2 regions of the Nonomuraea sp. NPDC050663 genome follow, and region 1 is predicted to be linked to the other one. Evidence: riboswitches for the same ligand, from Rfam matches in the RefSeq annotation. Region 1 holds a riboswitch; the other holds the start of a gene.

Region 1 (7,146 bases):
ACGCCGCCCTGGAGTCGAAGGCGGCCGCCTCCGGCGCGCTGGAGGCCGAGGTGCGCCGTCTCAAGGAGCGCCTGGCCGACGTCGAGAGGCAGCTGGAGGCCTCGCGCCGGGCCGCGCGCGAGGGCCGCAGCATCGAGGACGCCCGCATCCGCGTGCTGCTCGACGCGCTGCAGGACGCCTCGGCCGGCCTGCGCAGGGAGCTGGCGCTGCCCACGACCATCCACCGGCCCGCCGACTCCGTGGTCGGCGCGAGCGCCGAGGGCGGTGGCGTGCGCGTGCCCGCGCGTGCCCTGGCCGACGACGACCCGCAGCTGCTCGACCAGATCCTCGCCCTGCCCCAGGTGCACCTGATCATCGACGGCTACAACGTCACCAAGACCGGCTACGGCACCCTCACCCTGGCCGACCAGCGGGCCCGCCTGATGACGGCGCTGGCCGGCCTGGTCGCGCAGACGCGCATCGAGGTCACCGTGGTCTTCGACGGCGCCGAGCTCAACTCGCACGTCGCGGTCAACGCGCCGCGCGGCGTCCGGGTGATCTTCAGCCCGCCCGGCCAGATCGCCGACGACATGATCCGCCAGCTCGTGCGGGCCGAACCGGCCGGCCGGGCCGTGGCCGTGGTCTCCTCCGACCGCGAGGTGGCCGATTCGGTGCGGAAAATGTCAGCCAGACCCGTTTCGTCGGCATTGCTGCTGCGCAGGCTCGGACGGGCTTAGGTTACAAATCGGGCGAAGGTGGGTTTTCCCATCCGCCACTTCTGTACTATTTCGCCCCAGGCGTGATCACTGGGAGGCGAAGCTGTGAGGTTGGGCCGGGTGCCGCTGGCCGCCGCGTTGGCGGCGGGGGTGTTGCTGATGCATCCCGGTGGGGCCATGGCCGATCCCAGACCCACGATCAAACAGGCCAAGGCCCGCCTGGAGAAGCTGAACGACAAGGCCGACAAGGTCGTGGACCGCTACAACAAGGCCGCTGAGGAGTACCGTACGGCCCGCGGCCGCTACACCAAGCTCAACGGCACCTACAAGGAGAAGCTGGCCACCGTCGCCGGGCTGCGCGGCCAGGTCACCCAGATGGCCGCCGACACCTACCGGATGGGCACCACGGTCGTCTCCTGGCCCGCCATGATGGGCGGCGACGACCCCACGCTCCTGCTCAACGGCATGGCCTTGTCCAGCCAGATCACCGGCGAGCGCGCCCAGCGCCTGCAGCAGTTCGACGCGGAGAACCGCGGGCTCAAGGCCAAGCGTGACGCGGCCCAGGCCGCCCTCGCCGAGGCCGACAAGCACCGTGACAGCACCGCCGCCGAGCGCGCCGAGGTGCTCAAGCTCATCAAGCAGCAGAAGGCCCTGCTCGTGCGGCTCGGCGCCTACCGGGTCGGCGACCCCAACAGCGCCGGCATCAAGTACACCGGCCCCGCCACCGGCAACGCCGCCGCCGCCCTGTCCTTCGCCTACGCCCAGGTCGGCAAGCCCTACCAGTTCGGCGGCACCGGCCCGGGCGGCTACGACTGCTCGGGGCTCACCCAGGCCTCCTGGCGCCAGGGCGGCGTCGACCTGCCCCGCACCACCTGGGACCAGTGGAACTGGGGCAAGACCAACAACCGCATGGTCGACCTGAACTCCCTGCAGCCCGGCGACCTCATCTTCAGCGAGGGACTCGGCCACGTCAGCCTCTACGCGGGCGACGGGAAGATCGTCCACGCGCCGCAGACCGGTGACGTGGTCAAGGTCGTGTCCCTGTCCGACTACGGCAGACCGCTCGTCGGAGCCGTACGGCCGTAGCGGGCCCGCACGATCGACATCCCCTCGGCCGACCGGTTACAGCGGGCCTCGTCGGGGGATGCTGGCGGGATATGTCCCCCTTTGATCGCGAGGCCACCCATGACCGACTGGCTGCGTGACGCAGTGCTGTACCAGATCTACCCCCAGAGCTTCGCCGACGGCAACGGCGATGGCATCGGCGACCTGGCGGGCCTGGAATCCCGCCTGGAGTACCTCGCCTGGCTCGGCGTCGACGCCGTCTGGCTCAACCCCTGCTTCGACTCCCCGATGGGCGACGCGGGCTACGACGTGCGCGACTACCGCATCGTCGACCGCAGGTACGGCACGCAGGACGACATGGTCAGGCTCGTCGAGTCCGCCAGGAGCAAGGGCATCCGCGTCCTGCTCGACCTCGTCGCCGGGCACACCTCCGACCAGCACGCGTGGTTCCGCGCCGCCGCGGACGACCCCACGGACGACCGCTACATCTGGTCGGAGAGCCAGGTCGCCGGATTCGTGCCCTCGCCCGGCAGCCGTCCCGGCTCCTACCTGCCCAACTTCTTCTCCTTCCAGCCCGCGCTGAACTTCGGCTACGCCCGCACCGACCCCGCCGAGCCCTGGCGGCAGCCGGTCGACGCCGAGGGCCCCAGGCGCAACCGGCAGGAACTGCGCGACATCATGACCCACTGGATCGACCTCGGCGTGTCGGGCTTCCGGGTGGACATGGCCGCCTCGCTGGTCAAGGACGACCCCGACCGCGTCGAGACCGCCAAGCTCTGGCGCGAGCTGCGGGGCTGGATCGACCGGCGGCACCCGGAGGCGGTCCTGCTCAGCGAGTGGAGCGACCCCAAGGTCGCCGTGCCCGGCGGCTTCCACGCCGACTTCTTCCTGCACTTCTCCGGCATGGCCTTCCGCTCGCTCTGGGACAACGGCGCCGTCAAGACCCGCTGGGCGAAGGTCGAGTCGTGCTTCTTCGACGCGGCCGGTCTCGGCTCGCCCGAGGACTTCCTGGCGGAGTGGCGCGAGGCCGTCGAGGTCATCGGGGGCAGCGGGCACATCTCGCTGCCGACCTCCAACCACGACTGGCCGCGCCTGGCCAGCGGCGCCCGCACGGCGGAGCAGCTGCGCGCCGCCTACACCTTCCTGCTGACCTGGCCGACGCTGCCGGCGATCTACTACGGCGACGAGATCGGCATGCGCTACGTGCCCGGCCTGCCGGACCTCGAGGGCAGCCAGATCACCCCCGACTACAACCGGGCGGGCTCGCGCACCCCGATGCAGTGGGACAAGGCCGACCCGGCCGTCACCTACCTGCCCGCCGACCCCTCGCCCGACCGCCCCAACGTGGCCGACCAGCGCGCCGACCCGGGCTCGCTGCTGCACACCGTGCGCGACCTGATCGCCCTGCGACGCGCCAACCCGGAGCTGGGCACCTCGGGAGAGGTCGAGGTGCTGCACGCCGGATACCCGCTCGTCTACCGCCGGGGCAGGTTCCTGATCGCCGTCAATCCGGGGGCCGCTCCCGCCGCCGCGCCGATCGATCCGCCTCAGGGGCGGCTGATCTTCGGATCGGGCGCGGAGGGGGCGCGGCTCGACGGCTTCGGCTACGCGATCTACGAACTGGTGTGACATATGTGACAGGAGTGACTTGACCGTCGCTGTGAGGAGGCGACTGTGACGAGGCTCACATCTTGGTAACGTTCCACGGATTTATCAGGAGTTGACGCCCTGACTGTTAGGCGTCGAAATTCTGACTCTTTACGTTCGCTTTGCCCTGCCCTCACGACCCGAGTACCTTCTGGCCTCGCGGCGCTCAAGCCATGTCGTCGCATTTCACGCATCGGCCGCCCCAATGCCGCCGATCTGGACAGATAGAGATCCGCTTGCCGAATCCGCGCAGCCAGGAGGCGCGGAACCGGGGACCCAAGGTACTGGGGTGAGTCGGCGCGTCACCGTGCCGTAGGGCGACTTCCACGCCCGAATCCGTCAGCTAACCCGGTAGGCGTTCGTGGAAGTCCCAAGGAGACACACTGTCTACCCGTCGAATCCCCCGTCTGTCGTGCCTTGCCATGGGTGGAGTCGTCCTGACCACAGGACTGGCCGTCACCCACACCGCTCCCGCCGCCGCCTCCACGCGGCCGGTTCAGGTGCAGGCAGTGCCGGCAGGCACCCAGGCCGTCACCACCGCCAAGACCGCCAAGGTCACGATGAGCGCGCGTGCGGCCAGGGCCGCCAGGCAGAAGGTGAGGGCCTCCAAGGCCGTCGCCACCGCCAAGGCCCAGCTGGGTGACCCGTACCGCTACGGCGGCACCGGTCCCGGCTCGTTCGATTGCTCCGGCCTCGTCCAGTTCTCCTGGAGGAAGGCCGGGGTGAAGATCCCCCGCGTGACGCACAGCCAGTACGCGCGCATCCGCACGAAGGTGTCGTGGCGCAACCTGCGCCCCGGCGACCTGATGTTCTTCAGCGGTCGCGGGCACGTGGGCATGTATGTCGGCAACGGCAGGATGATCCACTCGCCCAGCACGGGCAAGACCGTGCGCATCGAGAAGGTGGACGGCTGGCGTAAGCGGTCGTTCGCGGGCGCGGTGCGTCCGGGCGGCTGACCCCGCGCACGAAGGCCCCGGCCCTACCCAGGCCGGGGCCTTCGCGCTGTCCGGCCGCCGCCCGGATACCCTTGCGAGGGTGTCCGTCCAGGTGAGCCGCAGAGCAGCAGCGCTCGCGCTCCTCACCGTGACCGCGACGGCCGCGGCGCCCACGGGTCTGTCCCTCTACTTCCCCGACGCCGTCTTCGCCAGGGGCGAGCGCTCCACCGTGATCGGCCGGAGCGTGCCGTACGGCATGCTCGGCGATCTGGCCCGCAGGGCCGACCGGGCGGCGGTCAGGGTCGGAGCGGTTCTCGGGACGCCGGTGCGCCCCCTGATCGTCGTCCCCGCCTCCGACGCCGGGGCCGCGGCGCTGGCCCGCACCGGCGCCGTCGACGGGCTCGCCGCGCTGGCCGACCGGGGCAGGGTCATCGTCGTCCCCTCCACCTTCGCCACGCTCTCCCCGACGGGCCGCGACGTGGTGCTGGCCCACGAGCTCACCCACGTGGCCGCGGGCACCGGCCGGGCGCCGCTGTGGCTGCGGGAAGGCCTGGCCGACTACGTCGCCTACCGCGACGCGGGGCTGCCCGTGCCCGTCGCCGCCGCCGAGCTGGCGGCGGAGGTGCGCGCGGGGCACGTGCCGCACAGGCTGCCCGGCCCGGAGGCGTTCGCCCCCGGCGGGACCCGGCTGGCGCAGGCCTACCAGGAGTCGTGGCTCGCCTGCCGCATGATCGCGGCCGAGTTCGGCGAGGAACGGCTGGTGAGGCTCTACCGTGATGCCCTGGAGGGTGACGCGGATTTGTCGCCCTTCGGCGACTTCACCACCCGATGGCGCGCTTATCTGCGCGAGCAGCTCGAAGGGGGAGCGGGATGAGCGAGCGGCAGGACGCCGGGCCCGAGGCGGGCGAGGCGGCGCCAGACGGCACCGGCCTGTCCGGCGCGGGCAACACGCGGCCAGGGCTGCGGAGGGAGGCGGGCATCGCGCTGGCCGTGCTGGGCGCGGCGATCGTGGCGGTCGTCGGCTTCACCACGCCCTGGCAGCTCCTGCCGCTGACCGTGCAGCCCGACCCCGCCCGCGACTTCACCGCCGCCGAGATCGCCCGCTCCCAGGCCTTCGACGCGGCCGTCAGCACGCCCTCCTACCTCTCCCTGGGCCTGACGATCCTGTTCGCCGGGATCCTCGTCGCCACGCCCTTCGGCCGCGGGGCCCTGGCCCGCCTGAAGGGCCCCTGGTGGCTCCAGGTGCTGCTGGCCGTCCTGGTGCTCACCGCGATCGTCGAGGTCCTGCGCTGGCCCCTGGGCATGTGGTACGAAGTCCAGCTGCGCGACTTCGGCCTGTCCACGCAGAACTGGGCCTCCTGGAGCGCCGACCGGCTGAAGAACATCGCGGTGCGCGTCGTGATGCTCGGCATCATGATCGTCGTCCTGGTGGCTCTGGCCAGACGCCTGAAGCGGTGGTGGATTCCGGCCGCCGCCGGGGCGTTCGCCTTCACGCTGCTCGCCTCCTTCGTCTACCCGCTGGTCTTCGAGCCGCTCTTCAACGACTTCCGCTCGATGCCGCCGAGCAAGCTCAGGACCGACCTGCTCGCCATGGCCCAGCGCGACGGCGTGCCGGTCGAGGACGTGCTCATCGCCGACGCCTCACGCCGCACCACCGCCCTGAACGCCTACGTCTCCGGCTTCGGCGCCACGCGCCGCATCGTCGTCTACGACACGCTGCTCAAGGCCCCCGAGGACGAGGTCGAACTGGTGGTCGCCCACGAGCTGGGGCACGCCAAGACCAACGATGTGCTGCACGGCACGCTGATCGGCGGGCTGGGCGCCGCGTTCGGCGCGGGTCTGCTGTTCCTGCTCTTCCCGCTCGTACGGCGGCGCGCGGGGGTGTCGTCGATCGCCGACCCGAGGGCCGTGGGCGTGGTGATGGGCCTGATGAGCCTGGCCACCGTGCTGTCCGGCCCCGCCCAGAACGTCGTCAGCCGCCACATCGAGGCCAGGGCCGACCTCAACGCACTCGACCTGACCCGCGACCCCGCCACCTTCATCGCCATGCAGAAGCGCCTGGCGATCACCAACATCGCCGACCTGTCGCCGGATGCGCTGGAGTACGTGCTCTACGCCTCGCATCCCACCGCCCCCCAGCGCATCGCGATGGCCCGCGCCTGGGCCCTGGTGAACCGGCTCCCAGAGCCGTGACGCGGGTCCTGGTCGTCACCAACGACTTCCCGCCCCGGCCGGGCGGCATCCAGTCGTTCGTGCACGGCCTGGTCTCCAGGCTGCCGGGCGTGCTCGTCTACGCGCCGTCCTGGCCCGGTGCCGCCGACTTCGACCGGCGCCAGCCGTACCCCGTCTTCCGGCATCCCACCTCGCTCATGCTGCCCACCCGCGACGTGGGGCGCAGGGCCGCGGCGCTGGTCGAGCGGCACGACGTCGAGACGGTCGTGTTCGGCGCGGCGGCGCCGCTCGGGCTGCTCGCGCCCCGGCTGCGCGCCGCCGGGGCGCGGCGGATCGTCATGCTCACCCACGGCCACGAGGCCTCCTGGGCGGCCACGCCCGGCTTCCGCGCGGTGCTGCGCCGCATCGCGCGCGGAGCCGACGCCGTCACCTATCTGGGCGGCTACACGCGCCGCCGGCTGGAGGGGGTGATCCCTTCCGCTCTGCTCGTGCCGCTCGCGCCCGGCGTCGACCCGGGGCGCTTTCATCCCGAGGTGCCGGGAACGGTGGTCAGGCGGCGCCTGGGTCTGGGTGAGCGCCCGATCGTCGTGTGCGTCTCGCGGCTGGTGCCGCGCAAGGGGCAGGACCGGCTG
Region 2 (7,146 bases), on a different contig from region 1:
GGTGCTCGACGTCTACCGGCTGTGGCGGCCCACGCCCCTCATCAGGGCGCACCGCCTGGAGAAGGCGCTGCAGACCCCGGCGCGCATCTACTACAAGTACGAGGGCGTCTCCCCCGCCGGGTCGCACAAGCCGAACACCGCCGTGCCGCAGGCCTACTACAACGCCCGCGAGGGCGTGCGCCGGCTGACCACCGAGACCGGCGCCGGGCAGTGGGGCTCCTCCCTGGCCTTCGCCTGCGCGCAGTTCGGCCTCGAGTGCCAGATCTGGATGGTGCGCGCCTCCTACGACCAGAAGCCGTATCGCCGGAGCCTCATGCAGGTCTACGGCGCGACCGTGCACGCCAGCCCGTCACCGGTGACGGGCGCGGGCAGCAAGATCCTCGCCGAGCACCCCGACTCCACCGGCAGCCTGGGCATCGCCATCAGCGAGGCGGTGGAGGTGGCCGGCCAGGATCCCGACACCCGATACGCGCTGGGCAGCGTGCTCAACCACGTGCTCATGCATCAGACGGTGATCGGTGAGGAGGCGCTCAAGCAGCTGCCCGAGCGTCCCGACCTGGTGATCGGGTGCACCGGCGGCGGCTCCAACTTCGCCGGGCTGGCCTTCCCGTTCATGCGCGAGCATCCCGACATCACCTTCAGGGCCGTGGAGCCCGAGGCGTGCCCGTCGTTCACCCGGGGCCGATACGCCTACGACTTCGGCGACACGGCGGGCTTCACACCGCTGCTGAAGATGCACACGCTGGGCCACTCGTTCGTGCCCGACCCGATCCACGCCGGCGGGCTCAGGTACCACGGCATGTCGCCGCTGCTGTCGCACATGTACGAGCTGGGCATGTTCGAGGCGGTCACCCGGTCGCAGACCGAGTGTTTCGAGGCGGGCGTGCGCTTCGCCAGGACCGAGGGCATCGTGCCTGCGCCCGAGCCCACCCACGCGCTCGCCGAGACCATCGCCGAGGCGCTGCGCTGCAAGGAGACCGGCGAGCCCAAGGTCATCCTCACCGCCTTGTGCGGTCATGGGCACTTCGACATGGCCGCCTACGACCGTTACCTGTCGGGCGAGATGCGCGACTTCGCGCTGCCCCAGGAGCGGATCGACGAGGCGCTCAGCACCCTGCCGGTAACCCGTTAGCGGGCTCAGGCGAACGCCTTCTCCTTGAGTCCGGGCAGGCGTGCCGCGGTCCGCAGGAAGGCCTTGAAGCCCATCCTGGCCAGGCGGTTCTCCGAGACGAACGACTGGGCGGCCTTCAGCGAGTCGCGTACGGCCGCGAAGCCGTACTGGCGCATCTCCTGCTCGTAGCGGCCGATCGCCTCGACCGTGCCGTCGCCGAGCGCGGCGCACAGCAGCGCGGCGTCGCGCAGCGCGACGTTGGCGCCGATGCCGCGCATCGGCGTCATGCTGTGGATCGCGTCGCCGAGCAGGGTGATCGTGCTGGGCTCCCAGGCCTCGACCGGGACGGAGGTGCGGATCGGCAGCAGGCTCACGGTGTCGGGGTCGCTCAGCTCGACCAGGCGGCGCAGGTCGGGGTGCCAGGTCGCGACGAGCGCCGAGACCGTGGCGCGCAGCTCCTGGCCCGACATCCGGGCGAGCCCGCCGGGGAAGCGTTCCACCGAGGCCCCGACCGCCCACAGGATGTAGCTGGCGTTGTTGTCCATGAGCGCGCCCGCCTGCTCGGTGCGCCCGATCTCGCCCACCGCCCGCGCGACGTCGTGGGGGGCGCAGAACATGCCGAAGCCGGGCGGCGGCAGGATCATGTTGGGCCCGTCGGCCAGGCGCGGGGCGATGAGCGCGCGGGTGCGCGGGGTCAGCGGGAACTTGCCCGCCACGGTCGTGATCCCGGTGTCGATGCGCTCGGCGTGCGGGAGGTACTGCCGCCGGACCCGCGAGGTGCCGCCGTCGGCGCCGACCACGATGTCGGCCACGCAGGTGCTGCCGTCGGCGAAGTGCAGCGTCGTGGTGCCGTCGGGGTTGCGCTCGTAGCGCTCGTACATCTTGCCGAAGTGCACGATCTCCTCCAGGCCCGACAGGAGGACCTGCCGGAGCGTGATGCGACTGACGGAGTAGTGCTCGGCGTCGGGGGGCGTCTCGACGACCAGCAACTCGCCGAGTCGCTCGGTGAGGAATCCGAAGTCCTGCCCGCCCTGGCCGGTCGTGGCCAGGAACGTCCGCCACAGCGGCTCGGGCAGGCACTCGCGCAGCGCCCGCGCGCCCTGCGGGTCGATGTGCACCCGGTAGCCCTGGAGCCGGTCGGACGGTGTGCGGTCCCGCTCGAAGACCGCGACGTCGACGCCCTTGCCGTGCAGCCCCTGCGCCAGGCAGAGCCCGCCGATTCCGCCGCCGATCACGGCGATGTGAGTTCTCATGCCACCGACTATCATCCATTCGGATAATTCTGTCAACCATCCGGATGGTTGATAAGCTGCGGCGCATGAGAAGAGCGCCCCAGGACAAGCAGCGCGACGCCGAGCGCACCAAGGCCCGCATCCTCGAAGCCGCCGTCGAGGAGTTCGGAGCCAAGGGCTACGCCGGGGCACGGGTCAGCGAGATCGCCGCCCGCGCGGGCATCAACAAGCAGCTGATCTCCTACTACTTCGGCGGCAAGGAGGGCCTCTACCAGCACGTCGTGGCCCAGTGGCGTGGGCACGAGAGCGCCTTCGCCGAGCCGGACCAGGACCTCGGCACGCTCATCGCCTCCTACGTGCGGGCCAACGCGGCCAACCCCGACTTCGGCCGCCTGATGGTCTGGGAGGGCCTGGGAGAGGCGCCGCCCGACCCGGCGTTCGTCGAGGAGATGCGGCGCAACGTGGCCGAGCTGCGGCAGCGGCAGGAGGCGGGCGAGCTGCCGGGCGACGTGGATCCGGGTGCGGCGATGATCGCGATGTTCGCCATGTCGGCGGCGGGGGTCGTCTTCCCCCAGCTCGCGCAGGCGGTCACCGGAATGGGGCGCGAGGAGTTCGGCGAGTTCTACGCCGAGCAGATGGCGCGGCTCGTGGGTGCCTGGCGCACCCCCTGACACCCGCGAGCCGTACGGCTAGCGCGAGGCTGGGCGCTTGCCGTGGTTCGCCTTCTTCTTCTTGCGTGCCCTGCTCTTGCGTGCTCGCTTGGCCATGGCACCTCCAGGAGGATGTGGTGTAGGTCACAACGTCTCGCGGGATCCCGGCCCGGTCAACCGCTCACACTTCAACACAGGCGTGTCATAATTTGGTGGAATGTGTTGGAAGGAGGCCCGATGCTCGCACAGCAGCGCCAGCAGACGATCCTGGAGCGGGTCCGGCGGCACGGCGCGGTCAGGGTCTCCGAGCTGGTTCGCGACCTGGGCGTCTCCGACATGACCATCCGCCGCGACCTGGAGGTGCTCGCCGAACGCGGGCTCCTGGAGAAGGTCCACGGCGGAGCCACGATCAGCGGCCCGGGCTCCACCGAGGAGCCGGGCTTCGCCGCCAAGACCAGCCGCCAGCAGGCCGAGAAGGAGGCGATCGCCCGCCGCGCGGCCCAGCTCGTCCGCCCCGGCACCGCGATCGCCCTGTCGGCGGGCACCACCATCTGGGCGCTGGCCCACCACCTGGTCGACGTGCCGGAGCTCACCGTGATCACGAACTCGATCCCCGTGGCCGAGGTCTTCCACCGCAACCAGCGCGACGACCGCACGGTGGTGCTGACCGGCGGCGTGCGCACGCCCTCCGACGCGCTCGTCGGCCCCGTGGCCGTGGCCGCGATCAGCAGCCTGCACGTCGACACGGTCTTCCTGGGCGTGCACGGCATGAGCCTGCGCGCCGGATTCACCACCCCCAACCTGCTGGAGGCCGAGACCGACCGGGCACTGGTGGCGTGCGCCGCCCGCCTGGTGGTGCCCGCCGACCACACCAAGTGGCAGACGGTCGGCATCAGCACGATCGCCGAGCTGTCTCGCGCCGACGTCGTCATCACCGACGCCGGCCTGGACGAACAGGCGCGCATGGAACTGGCGGAGCGCGCCGGGGAACTACTGATCGCGGAGGACACGAAGTGAAGCGCACCATCACGCACCTGGCCGACGGCAGGGAGCTGATCTACTTCGACCGTCGCGACGACGCCGACAGAAGCGCCGTGGACCACCGTCCGCTCGACCCGCGGCCTCTCGCCTCGGAGCTGCGCTTCGACCCGCTGACCGAGGAATGGGTGGCCATCGCGAGCCACCGGCAGACCCGCACGTTCCTGCCTCCCGCCGACGAGTGCCCCCTGTGCCCGTCGACCGAGGGCCGCGCGTCGGAGATCCCCGCCTCCGACTACGACGTCGTCGTGTTCGAGAACCGCTTCCCGTCGTTCTCCACCAATCTGGGCACTTATCCCGAGGGCTCCAGGGCCGGCGTGGGCCGCTGCGAGGTCGTCTGCTTCACCTCCGACCACGACTCCAGCTTCTCCCAGCTCTCCGACGAGCAGGTGGGGCTGGTCATGGAGGCCTGGGCCGACCGTACGGCGGAGCTGTCCGGCATCGAGGGCGTGGAGCAGGTCTTCTGCTTCGAGAACCGGGGCGAGGAGATCGGCATCACGCTCCCCCACCCCCACGGGCAGATCTACGGCTACCCGTACGTGACCCCGCGCACCCGGCGCCACCTGGCGGCGGCCGCCAAGACCCCCACGCTCTTCGCCGACGTCCTGCGCGCCGAGCGTGCAGGACCGCGGGTCGTGGCGGCCAACGAGCTGTGGACGGCGTTCGTGCCGCACGCCGCGCGCTGGCCGTTCGAGGTGCACATCTACCCGCACCGCCAGGTGCCCGACCTGCCCGCGCTCACGCAGGAGGAGCGTGCCGCCTTCGCGCCGCTCTACACCAGCGTGCTGCGCGCCTTCGACGGGCTCTTCGACGTGCGCATGCCGTACATCTCCGCCTGGCACCAGGCGCCGGTCCGTCAGGGCCGTGACCTGGCCTATCTTCATCTGGAGCTGTTCAGCATCCGGCGCGCGCCCGGCAAGCTGAAGTACCTGGCCGGATCGGAGTCGGCGATGGGCGCCTTCGTCAACGACGTGCCCCCGGAGATGGCCGCCGATCTTCTGAGGTCTCAGGTAGATCTCTAAGCGGTCTCGGCTTGGAGTCGCGTTACCTCCGTTTTACCGTTAGTATCCCTCTCGCACCGGCTGTCACAGCCGTCGCACGCCTAATCCCGGGCGCGTCGCCCGGGAACCGGGGACCCATCGCACCTGGGGTGAATCCACTTCGGTGGTAGGGCAGCTCTCCGCGCCCGAACCCGTCAGCTAACCCGGTCGGCAGGAGGAGAGGAAGGCTCTTGGCGGCCAAGTCCGCAATGCTGACCGCGGTGGTTTGCACCGCGGTGGCGCTCACCGTCGGCGGCTCCCCCGCCGCGGCCGATCCCAAGCCGAGCGAGTCCAAGCTCCGGGCCGAGCTGACGAGCCTCGACAAGAAGATCGACAAGCTCCTCGAGGCCTACAACGCCAAGCGGGTCTCCCTGGCCAAGGCGCAGAAGGACGAGAAGGCCGCCAGAGACCGGCTCGTCCAGGCCGAGGCCCAGCTCGCCGACGCGCACAAGCTCATCAGCCAGATCGCCCAGCTCCACTACCAGGGCAACCCCGGCGTGACCCCCTTCCTCACCCCCGACTCCAGCGCCGGCGCCGCCGTGCTCAACGAGATCACCGAGGAGCAGAAGGCCGCCATCGCCGGCGTCAAGGCCGGCCGCGACGCCAAGCAGCAGGCCGCCGAGCAGGCGACCGCCCTTGCCGCGCAGATCAAGACCGAGACCTCCGAGCTGGCGAGCCAGCGCAAGGAGGCCGAGAAGCTGATCGGCGAGATCAAGGACAAGCTCGAAGACCTCGTGCCGTACGGCACCGGCCGCCGCTCCGACGGCAGCTTCGCCCCCGAACTGCCGAGCGGCTCCGACAACATCACCCCGCGCACCCGCCTGATGCGCGCGGAGGTCCAGAAGAACTTCGCCCTGCAGTTCTCCGTCGGCTGCTACCGCGTCGACAACAGCGGCGAACACCCGCTCGGCAGGGCGTGCGACTTCATGATGAGCTCCGGCGGCGCCATGCCGAGCGCGGCGGGCAACACGCTCGGCGACCAGGTGGCCGCCTGGGCCGTGAAGAACATGGACAAGCTCGGCGTGAAATACGTGATCTGGAAGCAGCGGATCAACCAGGGCAGCGGGTGGCGTGCCATGTCCGACCGGGGCGGCATCACCGCCAACCACTACGACCACGTGCACATCTCGATGCTCTGAACAGCCGTGCCCCACCCAGGTATCTGGCGCGGACGCCTGGGTGGGGTGCTCCTTGTCCCGTTCCGTGGGTGAAGCTGGTCCCATGAAGGCTCGTTATGACGGCTTGGCCGACTGGTACGACACCTGGAACTCCTCCTTCTACCGCATGAACTACGCGCCGCTCGCCGAGATCCTGGGCCCGGGAGAAGGGCTCTGCCTCGACCTGGGATGCGGCACGGGGCAGTACTTCGAGGTCATCCGCGACACCGAACGCATCCCGCTCGGCCTCGACCGGTCGGCCGACCAGTTGCGCCTGGCCAGGACCAGGACCGGGGGCCCGCTGCTCCAGGCCGACGCGGGGCGCCTGCCGCTGCGCGATTCGAGCCTGCCCGCCGTGGTGTCGTTGTGGACCTCCACCGACCTGCCCGACTTCCCCGCCATGCTGCGCGAGGCCGCCAGGGTGCTCAGCCCCGGTGGGGTCTTCGTCTTCTACGGCGTGCATCCCTGCTTCAACGGGCCGCACGTGCAGGTGATGGAGGACGGGGTGGTCGTCCACCACACCTACCGGCAGCGGGGCTGGCACGAGCGAGCTCCGTGGTGGAACGCCCAGGGTGTGCGCGACCGCGTCGGGATGAACCACCTGCCGCTGTCGGACTTCCTCAACGCCTTCATCGCCTCGGGACTGACGATCGAGAGCGTCCACGAGCCGCGCGAGCACGCCGTGCCCAACATCCTGGCCGTGCGCGCCCGCGCCTGACTCACGCCTCCGGGCGGTCGGCGTTCATCCTCGCCACGAGCGTCTTGGGCGCCACGCAGCGGTAGGCGTCGGCGACGATCTCGCCGACCTCCTTCCAGTCGACCTCCACATCGAGGTAGACGCCCAGCCAGCCGCGGTGCCCGACGTACGGCGGGCGGAAGTAGTGCTCGGGATCCTCGGCGATCAGTTCCTCCTGCACT

What was found. Region 1 has a riboswitch for cyclic di-AMP ahead of ACIBH1_RS08080 (C40 family peptidase). Riboswitches for the same ligand answer to the same signal wherever they lie in the genome.
Region 2: it holds a riboswitch for cyclic di-AMP, as region 1 does, so the genes downstream of both, ACIBH1_RS13295 (coiled-coil domain-containing protein) here and ACIBH1_RS08080 (C40 family peptidase) in region 1, are expected to answer to the same signal.

The regions. Positions count from the first base shown of each region.
Region 1 is NZ_JBITGL010000002.1:714,164-721,309, forward strand. Features, by position in the region: gene ACIBH1_RS08065 (NYN domain-containing protein) at 1-716, shown strand, start outside; gene ACIBH1_RS08070 (NlpC/P60 family protein) at 801-1,781, shown strand; gene ACIBH1_RS08075 (alpha-amylase family glycosyl hydrolase) at 1,881-3,389, shown strand; cyclic di-AMP (ydaO/yuaA leader) riboswitch at 3,635-3,780, shown strand; gene ACIBH1_RS08080 (C40 family peptidase) at 3,830-4,363, shown strand; gene ACIBH1_RS08085 (hypothetical protein) at 4,443-5,216, shown strand; gene ACIBH1_RS08090 (M48 family metallopeptidase) at 5,213-6,535, shown strand; gene ACIBH1_RS08095 (glycosyltransferase family 4 protein) at 6,532-7,146, shown strand, end outside.
Region 2 is NZ_JBITGL010000004.1:14,842-21,987, forward strand. Features, by position in the region: gene ACIBH1_RS13265 (TrpB-like pyridoxal phosphate-dependent enzyme) at 1-1,132, shown strand, start outside; gene ACIBH1_RS13270 (FAD-dependent oxidoreductase) at 1,138-2,364, opposite strand; gene ACIBH1_RS13275 (TetR/AcrR family transcriptional regulator) at 2,430-3,014, shown strand; gene ACIBH1_RS13280 (50S ribosomal protein bL37) at 3,033-3,110, opposite strand; gene ACIBH1_RS13285 (DeoR/GlpR family DNA-binding transcription regulator) at 3,231-4,010, shown strand; gene galT (galactose-1-phosphate uridylyltransferase) at 4,007-5,053, shown strand; cyclic di-AMP (ydaO/yuaA leader) riboswitch at 5,121-5,259, shown strand; gene ACIBH1_RS13295 (coiled-coil domain-containing protein) at 5,263-6,210, shown strand; gene ACIBH1_RS13300 (class I SAM-dependent methyltransferase) at 6,293-6,946, shown strand; gene ACIBH1_RS13305 (MmcQ/YjbR family DNA-binding protein) at 6,948-7,146, opposite strand, start outside.